DNA from 3 places in the Mesorhizobium sp. M0037 genome. Region 3 is predicted to be linked to each of the others. Evidence: predicted binding sites of a transcription regulator. Region 3 holds the regulator's gene; each other region holds the start of a gene.
The links. Region 3 encodes LexA, which represses DNA repair genes until DNA is damaged. Its sites were predicted from a motif close to TGTTCNNNNTGTGTTCNG; they were not measured.

Region 1 (5,539 bases), on a different contig from region 3:
CGGCGGCGACCGCGTCATCGGCCTCGCCCGACAGCACGACGCGGCCATTGGCCGAGCCGACCTTGATCTTGGCGTCCGGCACGCTGGCGCGAATGGTGCTGGCCAGCTGGTCGGTGTCCAGCGTCACCTCGATGTCGACGGTGCCGACCAACTGCTTGTTCTGGTCGAACAGTGCGATGCCGGTGGTGCCGAGATTGTTGCCCAGCACATAGAAGGATTTGTCGGTCAGCGGATTGACGTTGGCGATCTCCGGATCGCCGATGACGATCTGGTAGAAGGCGGCATTGGTCATGACCGTCTTCGGCTTGCCCTTGGCTACCTTGATCGACGCATTCGTTGTCGACGAGACATGGACGATATCGTTGTCGGCCTTGGCTGGCGCACTGAGGCCGAGCATTGCGGCCGCGGCGAGGCAAGCCCCCACCGCAAGCGCCCGCATTGTGCGCAGCCCTTTCGTCGTCTGGAATGCATGAAGTCCCGACATCTGTCCCGTCCCTCGCCCGGTCCCCACCGGCAGTTATTGCTGGTCCCGCGCAGGAACCTGGTATTCTTCGACCTGCGTGCCGCGCGTCACGATGATCGTCTTGAATTTCGGCTTCTCAGGCTCCTTGGTCGCGGCAGTGAACAGCGCGCCGGCAGCGGCCTGGACGCCGGAGGCGACCGATCCGCCGAAGGACGAGATGGTGGTGACGCCGTCCTTGGCGGCCCCTCCGTCTGCGGCCGAGCGGAGCGACAGCGACAAGGTGCCGACGGTGCGGGCAAGCGCCACTTTCTGCGCGCCTTCGGTCGTCACCTCGATGGTGACGGAATTGGCGATCTGCGGTGTGGTCTGGCGCTCGTCGGCGCCCTGCCCCACGGTCAGCACCTTGGCGTCGGAGACGACAATCTCGGAGGTAACGGTCGATCCGGCAGCGCCCTGCGCGTTCTTGGCCACTTCCTGGATTTCGCCCGCATCGCGTGTCAGCACCACGTCGACCCGGTCGCCCGGCATGACGAAGCCGCCGACGCCGGCGATCTCGTCGGTGCGGATTGTCACCGCCCGCATGCCGGGCGTCATCATGTTGGACAGCGTCGCGCGGCCGTTCGGCCCCGACAACTTGCTGATCAGCACCGGCTCGTTGATCTCGATCGGCGACAATACCACGCGGCTGCCTTCGGCGAGCAATGCATTGACTGTGGTGAACGCGCCCTGCGGCACCGAATCCTCGGACCATGGGATTTCGCTGAGCTGCGCCCGGTCAAGCTCCATGCCGTAACGCAGCGGCGCGTTGGCCACCACGATGGTCTTGAAGACGACCTTGGGGACGGCGGGCGCCGGGATCGACGCCGTTTTCTCTTCGGCATCGGCCTTGGCCTGGCTTTTCACCCAGAAATCCGCGGCAAAGATTGAAATCGCGCCGAAGACGGCAGCGATGCCAATCATCGTTATGGCCTTGCCCCTCACAACCAACCCCTGACTCTCGTGGTCTTTTGTTTTGTTGGGGCGACGCTAGGCCGCTTTGTTAAAGATTCAGGAATCCCAGCGGCTCCGCACGGACCTATTTCCGCCGGCTTGGTTATCGAAAGGTTTTAGGATAAGAAGGGGTTAATCCCCGAACGTAACAGGAACTTCCGTCGCTTGGCGCCGAAAAGCGTGGCAGTATCGACGGGTGATTCGCGGCACCGGATTCTATGGCAGGCATGGACGACAACAACGATCTTTTCGGCAATCTGGAAAAGCAGCCGCAACCGGCTCGGACACCTTCGCGCCCGGCCGACCCGCTGGTGCAGGCCACGAAGCGTCCTGCCGCGACCAAGGACGGCAGCGAGGGCTATAGCGCCGCCGACATCGAGGTGCTGGAGGGGCTGGAGCCGGTGCGGCGCCGTCCCGGCATGTATATTGGCGGCACCGACGACAAGGCGATGCACCATCTGTTTGCCGAGGTCATCGATAATTCGATGGACGAGGCGGTCGCCGGCCATGCCACCTTCATCGATGTCGAGCTGTCGGCCGACGGGTTTCTGACCGTTACCGACAATGGCCGCGGCATCCCGGTCGATCCGCATCCGAAATTCAAGAAGCCGGCGCTCGAAGTCATCATGACGACGCTGCATTCGGGCGGCAAGTTCGATAGCAAGGTCTATGAGACCTCAGGCGGTCTGCACGGTGTCGGCGTCTCGGTCGTCAATGCGCTGTCGGACCATCTTGAAGTCGAAGTCGCGCGCGGTCGCCAGCTTTACCGCCAAAGGTTCTCGCGCGGCGTTCCGGTGAGCGGGCTGGAGCAGCTCGGCGAAGTGCACAACCGGCGCGGCACCAAAATCCGCTTCCATCCCGACGAGCAGATTTTCGGCAAGGGCGCCGCCTTCGAGCCGGCGCGGCTCTATCGCATGACCCGCTCGAAAGCCTATCTGTTCGGCGGCGTCGAGATCCGCTGGAGCTGCGACCCATCGCTGATCAAGGAAAAGGACCAGACGCCGGCCAAGGCGGAGTTCCATTTCCCCGGCGGCTTGAAGGACTATCTCAAGGCATCGCTCGGCGATGATTTCCAGGTGACCCGCGAAATCTTCGCCGGCAAGAGCGAGAAGCAGGGCGGCCACGGTTCGCTGGAATGGGCGGTGACCTGGTTCGGCGGTGACGGCTTCGTCAACTCCTACTGCAACACCATCCCGACCGGCGAAGGCGGCACGCATGAGGCCGGCTTTCGCAATGTGCTGACGCGCGGGCTTCGGGCCTATGCCGACCTGGTCGGCAACAAGCGCGCCTCGATCGTCACCTCCGAAGACGTGATGATCTCGGCGGCAGGCATGCTGTCGGTGTTTATTCGCGAGCCGGAATTCGTCGGCCAGACCAAGGACAGGCTGGCAACGATCGAAGCCATTCGCATTGTCGAGACCGCCATCCGCGATCCCTTCGACCACTGGCTGGCCGACAATCCGCAGGAAGCCTCCAAGCTGCTGGAATGGGTGATTGCGCGCGCCGACGAGCGGGTGCGCCGGCGCCAGGAAAAGGAGGTGTCGCGCAAGAGCGCGGTGCGCAAGCTGCGCCTTCCCGGCAAGCTCGCCGACTGCACGCAGAACGCCGCCGCGGGCGCCGAACTGTTCATCGTCGAAGGCGACTCGGCCGGCGGCTCGGCCAAGCAGGCGCGCGACCGTGCGAGTCAGGCGGTGCTGCCGCTGCGCGGAAAAATCCTCAACGTCGCCAGCGCCGGCAACGACAAGCTCGCCGCCAACCAGCAGATATCGGACCTGATTCAGGCGCTCGGTTGCGGCACGCGCTCGAAATACCGCGACGAGGATTTGCGCTACGACCGCGTGATCATCATGACCGACGCCGACGTCGACGGCGCTCACATAGCGTCGCTGCTGATCACCTTCTTCTACCAGGAAATGCCGAACCTGGTGAATGGCGGCCATCTGTATCTGGCGGTGCCGCCGCTCTATTCGATCCGGCAAGGCGGCAAGGTTGCCTATGCCAGGGACGATGCGCACAAGGACGAGCTGTTGCGCACCGAATTCACCGGCCGCGCCAAGGTCGAGATCGGCCGCTTCAAGGGCCTGGGCGAGATGATGGCCGCGCAGCTCAAGGAAACCACCATGGACCCGAGGAAGCGCACGCTGCTCAGGGTCGATGTTATCGACGCCGTGGCGGCGACCAAGGATGCTATCGACGCGCTGATGGGCACCAAGCCGGAAGCCCGCTTCCGCTTCATCCAGGAACGCGCCGAATTCGCCGCGACGGAAGTGCTGGATATCTGAGCGCCGGCCAACTCTTCGTTTTGACGCAGTTCCGGGCGGAAAACCGTTTCACACTTTTCCTGGAACTGCTCTAGCCTGCGCTTCCGATACGGAGACCAGCTTGTGATCTGGGCGCGGCTGAAGAGCGACTTCGAAACCAGTTTGGCGGGCCTGACGCAGCCGACGCGCTCGGATTGGATTTTCGCCCTGCGCACGGTTTCGGCCGGTCTGATCGCGCTTCTCGCTGCTTACGCGCTAAAACTCGACCACCCGCAATGGGCGATGATGACGGTCTTCATCGTCGCCCAGCCGGTCGCCGGCATGGTGCTGGCGAAAGGTTTTTACCGGCTGCTCGGCACGCTGGCCGGTGGACTTGCGGCGATCGGCATCACCTCGGTTTTCGGCACCAATCCCTGGCTGCTGGTCACGGCGCTATCCGTCTGGATTGGGCTGTGCACGCTGGTTTCGTCGCTGCTGCGCAATCCGGAAGCCTATGGCGCCGCACTTGCCGGCTATACCGCGATGATCATTGGGCTGCCGGCTTTCGGCCAGCCGCACGTGGTCGTCGATCTCGCTGTCGCGCGCTGCGCCGAGATCGTGCTCGGCATCGTCTGCGCCGGCCTGACCAGCCGGCTGATCCTGCCCAAGCTGGCCGCTGACGCCATCATCTCCAGGCTGAAGCGCAGCATCCTCGACCTTGCAACCTATGCAAGCGGCGCTTTTTCCGGCGGCGACCCGGCGAGACTGGCCGGCCTGCACGGCAAACTGATCACGGACGCCCAGATGCTGGCCGAGATGCGCACCTATGCCCGGCTCGAAGCCCCGAGCTTCGCCACCCGCGCCCATCCGGTCCGCCTCACCATCGGTCAGCTTCTGTCGGCGCTGTCGGCGGCACGCGCGCTGCATTCTCACGCCGCACCGAAAAACGCAGCCCTCATTCCGGTGCGCTCGGAACTGCAGTCGCTGGTCAGCGAACTGGCAGCCACGCCCGAGGCGCTGGAGGACACGTCGCCCTGGGTGACGCGGCTCGACGCGATTGCCGGCAAGGCCCGGCAAATGCCCAACGCCTCGACCGACCAGGGCGACGACAGGGTCGGCACCATAACCCGCCTCACCATCGCCGCCGATTTCGCCGAAGCCTTCAAGCAGGTGCTGCGCGGCCTCGACGCCCTGCGCGCACCGGTGACGCGCCCTATCCGGAGCAACAGGCAGCCGCCTGCGCTGGTGGTGCACCGCGATTATCCCGGGGCTTCGCGCAATGCCATACGCGCCGCCCTTGCCACGTTGGCGGTCGCCGCCTTCTGGCTGACGACGAAATGGTCCGATGCGGCCGGCACCGTCATCCTCGTTGCCGTCGTCTCCAGTCTTTTCGCCGCGCGGCCTGACCCGGTGCGGGTGTCCTGGGGCTTCTTCAAGGGAACGCTGCTGGCTTTGCCCTTTGCCTTCCTTGTCGGCCAGGTCGCGCTGCCTGCCCTGCCCGGCTTCGGCTGGTTCACGCTGTTTGTCGTGCCGATCCTGGTACCGACGGCGCTGGGCATGGCCAATCCACGCACCGTCGGCGTGGCGACGGCGTTTGCAATCAATTTCCTCGCCTTCCTCAGCCCGCATCAGGCGATGACCTATGCCCCAGGCCCGTTCTTCGCCGGCTCGGCGTCGGTGCTGGTCGGCATCCTGCTGGCCATCGGCGTCTTCATCGTGGTGCTGCCGGTGGATCCATGGCGCGCGGCCAACCGCATCGTGCGCGCCATGCGCGAGGATCTGGCGCGGCTGTGTCTGCACGAGCGGGTACCGCGGCGTTCGGCCTTCGAGAGTCTGGCCTATGACC
Region 2 (5,539 bases), on a different contig from region 3:
ATGCGAGCGCATCGAAATCATCGAGGCGGCACATCCGGTGCCGGACGCTGCCGGTCTTGAGGCGTCGCGGCGCCTGCTCGAAAAGGTGCAAGGGCTGACTGCGGACGACCTGGTAGTGGCGCTGATATCGGGCGGAGGATCGGCGCTGCTGCCGTCGCCTGCCGCCGGCCTGACGCTCGCCGACGAAATCGCCGTCAACGAGGCGCTGCTTGCCTCCGGCGCGCCGATCGCGGCGATGAACACAATCCGCAAGCATCTCTCGACCATCAAGGGCGGCCGGCTGGCAGCTGCCGCCTGGCCGGCCAAACTGGTATCACTGGTTGTCTCTGACATTCCCGGCGACAACCCGGCGCTGGTGGCCTCCGGCCCGACCGTGCCCGACTCCGGCAACCGGGCCGATGCGCTGGCCTCGATAGCGGCCTACGGCATGAAACTGCCCGACGCCGTCATGGCGCACATCAACTCGCCAGAGGCCGATGGGCCAGATCTGGATGACCAGCGCTTTTCACGCAATGAAGTGCACCTGATCGCCTCGGCTGGCGTGTCGCTGGAAGCGGCAGCCGCTGAGGCAAAACGGCAGGGCATCGAAGCCGTCATCCTCTCCGATTCCATCGAGGGCGAGGCGCGCGAGGTCGGTGGCGTGCATGCAGCCATTGCGCGGGAAGTGGCGACGCGCAACCGGCCGTTCAAAAAGCGGGTGCTGATCCTGTCCGGCGGCGAGACGACCGTGACCTTGCGGGCCCCTGTTGACGGAAAAAGGGGCAAGGGCGGCCGCAACTCCGAATTCCTGCTCGCCTTTGCCATCGGCATCAGCGGCGCGGAAGGTATTCATGCACTGGCCGCCGATACCGACGGCATCGATGGCTCGGAAGACAATGCCGGCGCCTTTGCCGATGGCTCGACCGTCTCGCGCATGCGTGCCGCCGGCGTCGACGCCAAGGCGATGCTGGCCGGCAACAATGCCTGGACGGCGTTCAACGCGACCGGCGATCTGTTCGTGCCGGGGCCGACGGGTACGAATGTGAACGATCTGAGGGCAATCCTGATCAGTTAATCCGGCCGTGGCGGCCGAAGTTTCCAACGTTGGATTCACGACCGTAGGTGATTGGCTGAAGCCACTCAGCTTCGTCATCCCTGGGCGAAGCAGGAGCGAAGCTCCTTGTTCCGCCCGCGGATGACGATGTCGCTGAGGCTTTCGCTCATCTCACGACCCCATCAGCCGCTTCACCTCTTTCATATCCTTTAGGAACCGCTCGCGCTCAGCCTCCTTGTCCGTCGGCTCGTGAATGCGCAGGATAAAGGACGGATGGATGGTGATGAACACGCGCAAACCGTCCTCGCGCTCGATCACCTGGCCGCGCATTTTCGTCACGGCAATGGCCTTGCCCAGCAGCGACAACGCCGCCGTTGCCCCAAGCGCCACGGCGAGGTCCGGCTTGATCAGCTCAAGCTCCCGGCCGATCCACCAGCGGCAGGCCTGGACTTCGCCGGTATTTGGCTTCGAGTGGATGCGGCGCTTGCCGCGCGGCTCGAACTTGAAGTGCTTGACGGCGTTGGTGACGTAGACTTTTTGCCGGTCGACGCCTGCGTCATCGAGAATTGCATCGAACACTTTGCCCGCTGGCCCGACAAAAGGTTTGCCGGCGAGATCTTCCTGATCGCCAGGTTGTTCGCCGACGAAGACCACTTTGGCGTCATCCGGCCCCTCGCCGAACACGGTCTGTGTCGCGTCGCGCCAGAGCGGGCAGCGACGACAACCCTTTGCAGCCTCGCGCAAATCGGAAATCGTCTTGGCATCGTCTTCATCCGGCGCCTCGGCCGGCTCGGGCTTCGGCCAATGTCTTGCCTGCAGCTTGGCGTGGTGCGGCGCCGGCGTTGTCGGCAGTCTGGCAATCATATCCCTGGCGGCCTCGTCCGCTCCTGCGATCAGATCTGGAATGAGCGAAGCCTCGGGAAGGTTCCGCCAATATTTCTTCGGCATCTCCTTCTGCATCGCCTTCACCTTGAGCCGCGCCGGGTTGGAGATGTTTTCGAAATAGGTCAGCCACAACGCCTCGGTGTCGTCCTGATCGGGTGCATCGCCCTTGGCCGCACCCGGCCCGATCGCCAGCCTTTCGCCGTTCCAGTCGGCGGAGGCATAGGGCGTCAGGATGGTCCAGCGCATGCCGGTGAACCGCCGGACGAAGAAATCCGCGTTGCGCTCGACAATGAAATGCTCCGGCTCGAACCAGGCGACGTAGCGCTCGTTCTCGCCGTCGCCGATCTTCCGGAAGCGTACGAAGGCATGCATCTTATGGCTGTCGCGCCGCACCGCCTTTTCCATGGCTTCGAGCCGCCTGGTGCCGGGATCGGATGCGATCGCCAGCAGTTTCGGCTCGGTGCGCAGGCGCCAAAGCATCCAGTAGAGAAAGGCAAACCGGCCGGGGTCGGAGTGGCAGAAGGCGGTTTCGGCATGGGCGATGAACTCGCGCGGGACGGTAAGCTGCGCGCCCTCTGGCACCGCCGGCAAGGCATCTCGAGGATCATTGGCGTCGGACCCGACACCCCAACTAATATCCTCAGGCCGGACCTCATTCAGCGCCAGACGCCGTGCCGCATCGCGCCAACCGGCGAAATCGGTCTGGCTCGCTAGCCGGACAGTGTATCGGGCAAGGTCGAGCTGGGCCGGCTGCATGGTCAAAACAGCGACAGTTGTTCGCAGGACTTTACGATCGTGTCGCGCAGGCCTGTCTTGTCGGTGAGTCCGCCCGGCGACCAGCCTTCGGCGATGATGAAGGGCCTCAGCTTGGCGATCGAATGGCAGATCTGTCCGACATCTTCCAGCCGCATGCGTCGGTGGCGGCGGGTTTCAAGGATCTTCGCCACCACCTTGGTGCCCAGACCCGGAACCCGCAGCAGCGCTTCCCGATCGGCGCGGTTGATGTCGACGGGAAACCTCGCCCGATTGCGCAAAGCCCAGGCGAGCTTGGGGTCAATGGCGAGATCGAGCATGCCGTCGCTGCTGCCGGCGAGGATTTCCGGCTGCGAAAAGCCGTAGAAGCGCATCAGCCAGTCGGCCTGATAGAGCCGGTGCTCGCGCATCAGCGGCGGTATCAGCAGGGGCAGCGACGATGACGAATCCGGGATCGGGCTGAAGGCGGAGTAATAGACGCGCCGCAGATGGTAGCTGCCATAGAGCCGCGCACTGGAGTGCAAGATACCGTCGTCGGATGTCTTGTCGGCGCCGACGATCATCTGCGTCGACTGACCTCCGGGCGCAAAGCGTTCGCGCTTCTTGGTCCGCAACGTCGGCTCGGCCTTTTCCTCCATCTTCCGGCGCAGGTTCGCCATGGAAAGGCGGATCGTTTCCGGCTTCTTCTCCGGCGCCAGTTTCTTCACGCCTTCGTCGGTCGGCAGCTCGACATTAATCGACAGCCGGTCGGCATAAAGTCCGGCCTGCTCGACCAGTTCGGCCGAGCTTTCCGGAATGGTCTTCAGATGAATATAGCCGGAGAATTTTTCGTCCAGCCGCAGCCGCCGCGCCACCTCCACCATCTCGGCCATGGTCTCGTCCGGGGAGCGGATGACTCCTGAGGACAGGAAGAGGCCCTCGATGTAATTGCGCCGGTAGAAATCCATGGTCAGCTTCACCACCTCGTCGATGCTGAAGCGGGCGCGCCGCACATTGGAGGACGAGCGGTTGATGCAGTAGCTGCAGTCATAGATACAGAAATTAGTCAGCAGGATTTTCAAAAGCGAAATGCAGCGGCCGTCCGGCGCGTAGGAATGGCAGATGCCCATGCCTTCGGTGGAGCCGATACCGCCGGATTGGCGCGAATCCTTCTTCGCCGACCCAGACGAGGCGCAAGAAGCATCGTATTTGGCGGCGTCAGACAGGATTGCCAGCTTTTCACGGACGGTGGGTGCGCTCATCCGTTCATGATATGTTCTTGAAGGCTGCAGCGCCACCTCATTTGATGCAGGCGGCGAAAAAGTAATCGCCGCCTGATCGTCGGGCTAGCAGGACGACTGCCGAGTTCCAGGCGGTCTCTCAGACCTCGTGGAGGTAGAGGTGGTAATCTAGCTCGCTGACGGTGCGGGCGACGCGCAGATACTCCGACTGCTTGATCGCCACGAAGGTGCGATGCAGATCCTCGCCAAGCGCCTCTTTCAGGAAGCTCGATGCCCGCGCCGCCTCGATCGCAGCGCGCCAGTCGACCGGCATGGTCGTGCGCGTGATGGCGGCTTCATAGCCATTCCCAGTGGTTTCGGGGCCGGGGTCGAGGCCTTCATCCAGACCCTTGATGATGCCGGCCAGCACCGTTGCCGCGATCAGGTAGGGATTGGCGTCGACACCCGACGGCCGGTGCTCGATGCGCCGGTTCTTGGCGTCGCCCGCCGGGATGCGCAGCGCCACCGAACGGTTGTTGACGCCCCAGGTCGGCGCCACCGGCGCATAGGACTGCGAGACGAAGCGCCGCCAGGAATTGGCGTGCGGCGCAAACACCAGCATCGATTCGGCCATGGTCTGGATCAGCCCGCCGAGCCCCTGCAGCAGCGGCAGCGACCAGGTTTCGCCGCCAGCCTCGGCAAAAACGTTGCGGCCGTTCTTGTCCTGCAACGAAACATGGAAATGCATGCCGGAGCCGGCGTATTTTTCGATCGGCTTGGCCATGAAGCAGGCGGTGACACCATGGCGGCGCGCCTGCGCCCGCACCAGCCGCTTCAACATGACGAGGTCGTCGGCCGCCCGCATGACATCCTTGCGATAGTTCAGCGTCAGCTCGTACTGGCCGGGCGCGTATTCGGAAATCACCGTTTCGGCCGGAATGCCTTGCGCCTTGGCCGCGGCATAGATGTCGGAAAACAGCGGCTCCATGCCGTGCAGATGGTCGACGGAATAGACTTCCGTCTTGGCCGAGCGGCGGCCGTCGAGCACGGCGTCCGCCGGCTTTACCTTGCCATCGGCATCACGCTCATTGGCAAGCAGGAAAAATTCGAGTTCGAAGGCGCCGGCGGGATAGAGGCCCTTGGCCGCCAAGATGTCGACCTGCCTGGCCAGCGCCAGCCGTGGGTCCGACGACATAGGCTGTCCCTCGAGATGGTACATCGCCATCAGCAACTGGCCGCGCGGCGGGTTCGTGCCGTAAAGCGGCACCAGCGTGCCGGGGATCGGCCATGCCCTGAGATCGCCGTCTCCAGTCGTCCAGATCAGCCCGGTTTCGTGCACATCCTCGCCGGTGATGTCGAGGCCGAGGATCGAGATCGGCATGTGGCGGCCGCCCTCGAAGATGCTTTTCAGCTCATGCCGGCGCACGATCTTGCCGCGGCCGACCCCGTTGGCGTCGGTCAAGACGATATCGAAGGCTTCGATTTCGGGATGGGCGTCGAGAAAGGCTTGCGCCTCGGCGGGCGTCGAGCCCGAAGGTGAAGTCATGATTAGTGTACTCGAGTTTGGCTTGGCAGCTTGTCTCATGCCGTCAGCCTTGCCGCAACCGTGGCGAAGGCGGTGATCAGCCGGTTGACCTGGGCGCCGGTGGTGGCCGGTGAGATCAGCATC
Region 3 (5,539 bases):
ACGTTCACGCAGGACGAGGATGGCTTCTTCCACTTCGCCGCGCGTTCCGACGACATGATCGTCAGCGCCGGCTACAACATCGCCGGCCCCGAGGTCGAAGCGGCGCTGCTCTCGCATCCCGACGTCGCCGAATGCGCGGTGACCGGCGCCGAGGACGGTGAACGCGGCCAGATCGTCGAGGCGCATATCGTGCTTGTGCAAGGTGTTTCGCCGGACGCATTGACCGTCAAACGCCTGCAGGACCACGTCAAAGCAACGATCGCGCCCTACAAATATCCGCGTTCGGTGAAGTTCATCGACGCCTTGCCCAAAACCCAGACCGGCAAGATCCAGCGCTTCCGGTTGCGCGCGGAGAAGATCAATTGATTAAGCCGCACGATCCGGCGTCCGATGGCGCGCAGATGTCGTTCAAGGAGCGGATGTCCTACAGCGACTATCTGCAGCTGGACAAGGTGCTCGATACGCAGGCGCCGCTGTCTTCTGCCCATGACGAGATGCTGTTCATCATCCAGCATCAGACATCCGAATTGTGGATGAAACTGGCCCTCCACGAGATCGGCGCCGCGATCCTCTCGATCCGCGCCGACCGCCTCGAACCGAGCTTCAAGATGCTGTCGCGTGTCGCGCGCATCTTCGAGCAGCTCAACAATGCCTGGGACGTGCTGCGCACGATGACGCCCAGCGAATACACCGAGTTTCGCGACGCGCTCGGCCAATCCTCGGGCTTCCAGTCCTGGCAGTACCGCGCCATCGAGTTCATGGCCGGCAACCGCAACCTAGCCATGCTCGGGCCGCACAAGCACCGGCGCGACCTTACGGACAGGCTGGAAGCGATCCTGGCCACGCCGTCGCTCTACGACGAGGCGCTTCTGCTTTTGGCGCGCAATGGCTTCGACATCGGCGCCGATGCCGGGCGCACGGACTGGCGCGAGACGCGCGGTGAGAACGAAGACGTGCTGGCTGCCTGGCAAACCGTCTACCGCGACCCGCAGCGCTACTGGATGCTCTACGAACTGGCCGAGAAGCTGGTCGACTTCGAGGATTACTTCCGCCGCTGGCGCTTCAACCACGTCACAACGGTCGAGCGCATCATCGGCTTGAAGCGCGGCACCGGCGGCACCTCAGGCGCCTCCTATCTGAAGAAGATGCTGGAGGTCGTGCTGTTTCCGGAGCTCTGGACGGTCCGCACCCGGCTCTAGAGCATTTCACCGTTTAACGGAAACGGCGAAATGCTCTAGCTCTTTGATTGACGCAATTTCGGACGGAAAACCGCTTCACACTTTTCCTGAAATTGCTCTGGTTTCTCACGTAACCGCGGTCTTCACCGCGAAGCGGGCGTCCTGCCAGGCGCCGGTGCGCAGAATATCCTCCAGGACTTCGACCGCCTGCCAGACATCGCCATATCCGACATAGAGCGGCGTGAAGCCGAAACGGATGGTCGACGGCGCCCGGAAATCGCCGATCACGCCGCGCTCGATCAGCGCGCGCATCACCTGATAGCCATGCGGATGGAGGAACGACACCTGGCTGCCGCGCTGGCTGCCGTCGCGAGGACTTTCCAGTTCAAGCCGGTAGGCGCCGCATCTGGCTTCGACGAGCTGGATAAACAGGTCGGTCAGCGCGATGCTTTTTCTGCGCACCGCCGCCATATCGACGTCGTTCCAGATATCGAGCGCGCCCTTGAGCGCCCGCATCGACAGCACCGGCTGCGTTCCGCACAGGAAGCGGCGAATGCCGCTGCCGACGGCAAAGCCCTGCTCGAAGGCAAAGGGCCGCGCATGGCCCCACCAGCCGCTGAGCGGCTGGTGGGCATCGTCATGGTGGCGCTCGGCCGCGTAGATGAAGGCTGGCGAGCCCGGGCCGCCATTGAGGTATTTGTAGGTGCAGCCGACGGCGAAATCGGCATTGGCACGGTCAAGTTCGACCGGCAAGGCGCCGGCCGTGTGGCAGAGATCCCAGATGATCAGCGCGCCGGCGTCATGTGCCTTGCGCGTCAGCGCCGCCATGTCGCGCAACTGGCCGGATTTGTAGTTGACGTGGTTGACCAGGATGACGGCAACGCTGTCGTCGATCAGCTCCTCGATTGCGGCCGCGTCGACGCCCTCCAGCCGCAGCCGCGTTCCCGGCCGGGTCGAGGCGACGCCTTCGGCCATGTAGAGGTCGGTCGGGAAACTGTCGCCCTCGGCAACGATGACCGACCGATCCGGCCGCATGCCGAGCGCTGCGTGCAGCAGCTTGTAGATGTTGATCGAGGTTGTGTCGCAGACCACCGTCTGCCCATCAGCCGCGCCGATCAGTCGCCCGAGCTGATCTCCGAGTTCCACCGGCATGTTGAACCAGCCGGCGGTGTTCCAGGCGCGAATGAGGTCGTGCGCCCATTCCTGCGTGGCGGCCTGCTGCAGTTCGCTGAAGACGACCGCTGACGCGGCGCCCAGGGAATTGCCGTCGAGATAAATCACGCCTTGCGGCAAGACAAAGCGTTCACGCATGGAGCGCAGCGGATCGGCGGCATCCATTGCTTCGATTGTAGCGAGATCGGGTGTCGTGCTCATGATCCGGCGCCCCTCCATGGACAAACGCGCGCGGCGGAGCCTGCCGCCCAAACATGCCGGCGATCTTGAGTGGTCGCCCTTGAACTGTCAAACATTATATATAATTCACCCACTGAAAGGCTTTGATATATAATGATCCGCCCGAGCGTTTATGTCTGATGGATCACGATGCTGGATGACGAGCAGACCTCGAAGACGGAAGTGGCCTATCGCCTGCTCAGGCGCGATATTCTTGCGACCCGGCTGGCGCCTGCCGCGCCGTTGAAGCTGAGCACGCTGCGCAACACCTACGGCATCGGCTGGACGCCGTTGCGCGAGGCGCTGTCGCGGCTGGAGGCGGAACGGCTTGTGACCGCCATCAGCAACCGCGGGTTTGCGGTCGCTCCCGTCTCTCGGGCGGAGCTCGAGGATTTGGCGCGTGCGCGGCTGGTGGTCGAACTGCCCCTGCTGGTGGAATCGATCGAGAAGGGCGACCGTGAGTGGGAAGACGCGGTCGTTGCCGCCCACTATCGTCTCTCACGGTGCGGGTCTGTTCTCGACGATCCATCGGATGATGCGGTCGACGCGTGGTACGAAAAACACGATGCCTTCCATGCGGCGCTGCTCAGTGCCGCGACATCCAGCTGGCTGCTGCGCTTCAATGCAACGATTTCCGACCAATTGCATCGCCATCACCGCTTTCTGGGTCTGGCCCCGACGCTGCGCGCCGCCGCCGGCCGCACGGACGGACACCGGAAGGCCGTGGCGGCCCTGCGCGACGCCGTGGCGATCGAACACCATACCGCCCTGATGGAAGCGGCCCTCGATCGCGACGTCGAACGTGCGAAAACTCTGATGACCGCTCACATCGGCTACACGCTGCGGGTCTATGCCCAGAGAGAACCCCGCGCGGATGCTGCGCAGCCCCGTCCGAAAAGGAAGCGGCGATCGTAGCCGACGACGCAGGGCACTTTGTCTTCGTTTCACCCCGTTGCTGGCAACTGGGCGCAGGCGGCGCTCGCAGCGCCGAACGTTACGCTGAACAAAACGTCAACACATTCATTAAACTTTAAAAGGTTGCGGAACACAACTGGAACAGATAGTGTTTGTTCTGGGTTTGTTTTTTCTGATTCTGGTTTCAGAACCCTTGGGGGCCGCGATGCTGACGCGCAAACAACATGAGCTTCTGATGTTCATCCATGAACGCCTGAAGGAGAGCGGAATCCCGCCGTCCTTCGACGAGATGAAGGAAGCGCTCGACCTCGCCTCCAAGTCCGGCATCCACCGCCTGATCACGGCGCTTGAGGAGCGCGGTTTCATTCGCCGGCTGCCGAACCGGGCGCGCGCGCTGGAAGTGCTGCGGCTGCCCGACTCGATCGCACCAGGCCTCAATGCGGCGAGGAAGTTTTCGCCGAGCATCATTCAGGGCAGTCTTGGTCAAACCGGCCAAGGGCAAGGCGGCCAAGGACAAGGCGCGTTGGGCCAAGGCGGTCTCGGCCGCCAGATCAAGCCGGGCTCGCCGTCGCGTTCGATGTCGGCCGGCAATGACGATGCCGTTTCCGCGATTTCAATCCCGGTTATGGGACGCATCGCCGCCGGCGTGCCGATCGACGCCATCCAGCATCAGACCCATTCGATCTCGGTGCCGCCCGATATGATCATGGGCGGCGAACACTACGCGCTCGAGGTCAAGGGCGATTCGATGATCGAGGCCGGCATTTTCGATGGCGACACGGTCATCATCCGCAATGCCGACACAGCCAGCCCCGGCGAGATCGTGGTGGCGTTGGTCGACGATGAGGAAGCGACCCTGAAACGCTTCCGCCGCAAGGGCGCCTCGATCGCCCTGGAAGCCGCCAACCCGGCCTACGAGACCCGCATTTTTGGACCGGACAGGGTGAAGGTGCAGGGCAAGCTTGTCGGATTGATCCGGCGCTACTGAGCCGGCTTGGGTTTGTACTTTTCACGCTGGTTGTAAGGCGGCAGGCCGCGCGCTTCGCGGGAGAAGCGGCGTTGCTCGTGCCAGGGGCGATACGGCTTGTCGACGGCGAGCGGATGGTTGGCGCTGCAGCTGCCGATTGCGGATCGAAGAAGACGGCGGCGCTGCCGTCGCGGGCCAGCTGTTTCTTCGTCACGACCAGCACCAGCGGGTCGCGGCACGGATTGTAGGCGGTGGCGTCATCGATGACGATCAGGCTCGCGAAGGCACAGGCCGGCCGCGCCGTCTTGCGGTCTTTCGCAAGCGCTACAATGGCTCCGGAAGGGTGCCGGGCGATACAGAGATCGCCGGTGCAATAGAAGGGCGAGCCGGGCGTCAGATCGAGCGGATCGAGATCGAACCGCGTATCTGTTGCCTCGAAAATCTCAGGTGGGATAATGGTTTCGGCCCGCAGCGCCCGTTTCCAATTGTCCGTGGTGAATTCGTTGGAGCGTTCGCGGTTGAGGGCGAGTTCGCCGCCACCGATCGGCATGGCCACCAGATGCGCATCCTCGGATATGAGCACGTCTGGCGTAAGCACCTGCGGCACCGTCAACAGGCCGGCCAGCGCGAAAGGCACGGCCGCCAACCTGAGCCAGGTGGTGGCCATGGTGGCGATGACGAGGGCGACCGCCACTAACAGCACCGAGCGGATGGAGATCAGCCCGACGGCGTCGACCGGCGAGCGCTCGGAAATCCAGGCCGATATAGCGATCATCGCCGTCAGGCCTTTGCCCATCACATAGAGGAACGGTCCGTCGGCGCCGAACGGCATCGCCAGCGCGCTGAGCACGGCAAACGGCATGACGATCAACGATACAATCGGCATCACGGCCAGATTGGCGATCAGGCTGAGCGGCGACACACGCTGAAAATGCCAGATGGCGAACAGCAAGGTTGCACTGCCGGCGATGATCGAGGTCATGGCGAGGCCGCCCATGGCCAGCGCGAATTTTCGCGACAGGAAGCCGACGAAGGAGCGCTTTGCCGGTGGCGTTCTCACCTTGTCGGCGCGGTAATCGGCCCAGCC

Region 1: a site for LexA is predicted at 1,593-1,610, ahead of parE (DNA topoisomerase IV subunit B). Genes of this name have one in related genera too.
Region 2: a site for LexA is predicted at 3,914-3,931, ahead of NKJ78_RS05065 (putative DNA modification/repair radical SAM protein). Genes of this name have one in related genera too.

Annotation. Positions count from the first base shown of each region.
Region 1 is NZ_JAMYVB010000012.1:174,502-180,040, forward strand. Features, by position in the region: gene NKJ78_RS19445 (type II and III secretion system protein family protein) at 1-484, opposite strand, end outside; gene cpaB (Flp pilus assembly protein CpaB) at 518-1,423, opposite strand; gene parE (DNA topoisomerase IV subunit B) at 1,681-3,735, shown strand; gene NKJ78_RS19460 (FUSC family protein) at 3,838-5,539, shown strand, end outside.
Region 2 is NZ_JAMYVB010000002.1:154,565-160,103, reverse strand. Features, by position in the region: gene NKJ78_RS05075 (glycerate kinase type-2 family protein) at 1-1,054, shown strand, start outside; gene NKJ78_RS05070 (UdgX family uracil-DNA binding protein) at 1,205-2,674, opposite strand; gene NKJ78_RS05065 (putative DNA modification/repair radical SAM protein) at 2,677-3,912, opposite strand; gene NKJ78_RS05060 (glutamine synthetase family protein) at 4,031-5,416, opposite strand; gene NKJ78_RS05055 (aspartate aminotransferase family protein) at 5,452-5,539, opposite strand, start outside.
Region 3 is NZ_JAMYVB010000001.1:759,114-764,652, reverse strand. Features, by position in the region: gene NKJ78_RS03995 (AMP-binding protein) at 1-366, shown strand, start outside; gene kynA (tryptophan 2,3-dioxygenase) at 363-1,199, shown strand; gene kynU (kynureninase) at 1,305-2,552, opposite strand; gene NKJ78_RS03980 (GntR family transcriptional regulator) at 2,721-3,485, shown strand; gene lexA (transcriptional repressor LexA) at 3,691-4,473, shown strand; partial or broken gene NKJ78_RS03970 (ComEC/Rec2 family competence protein) at 4,467-5,539, opposite strand, start outside.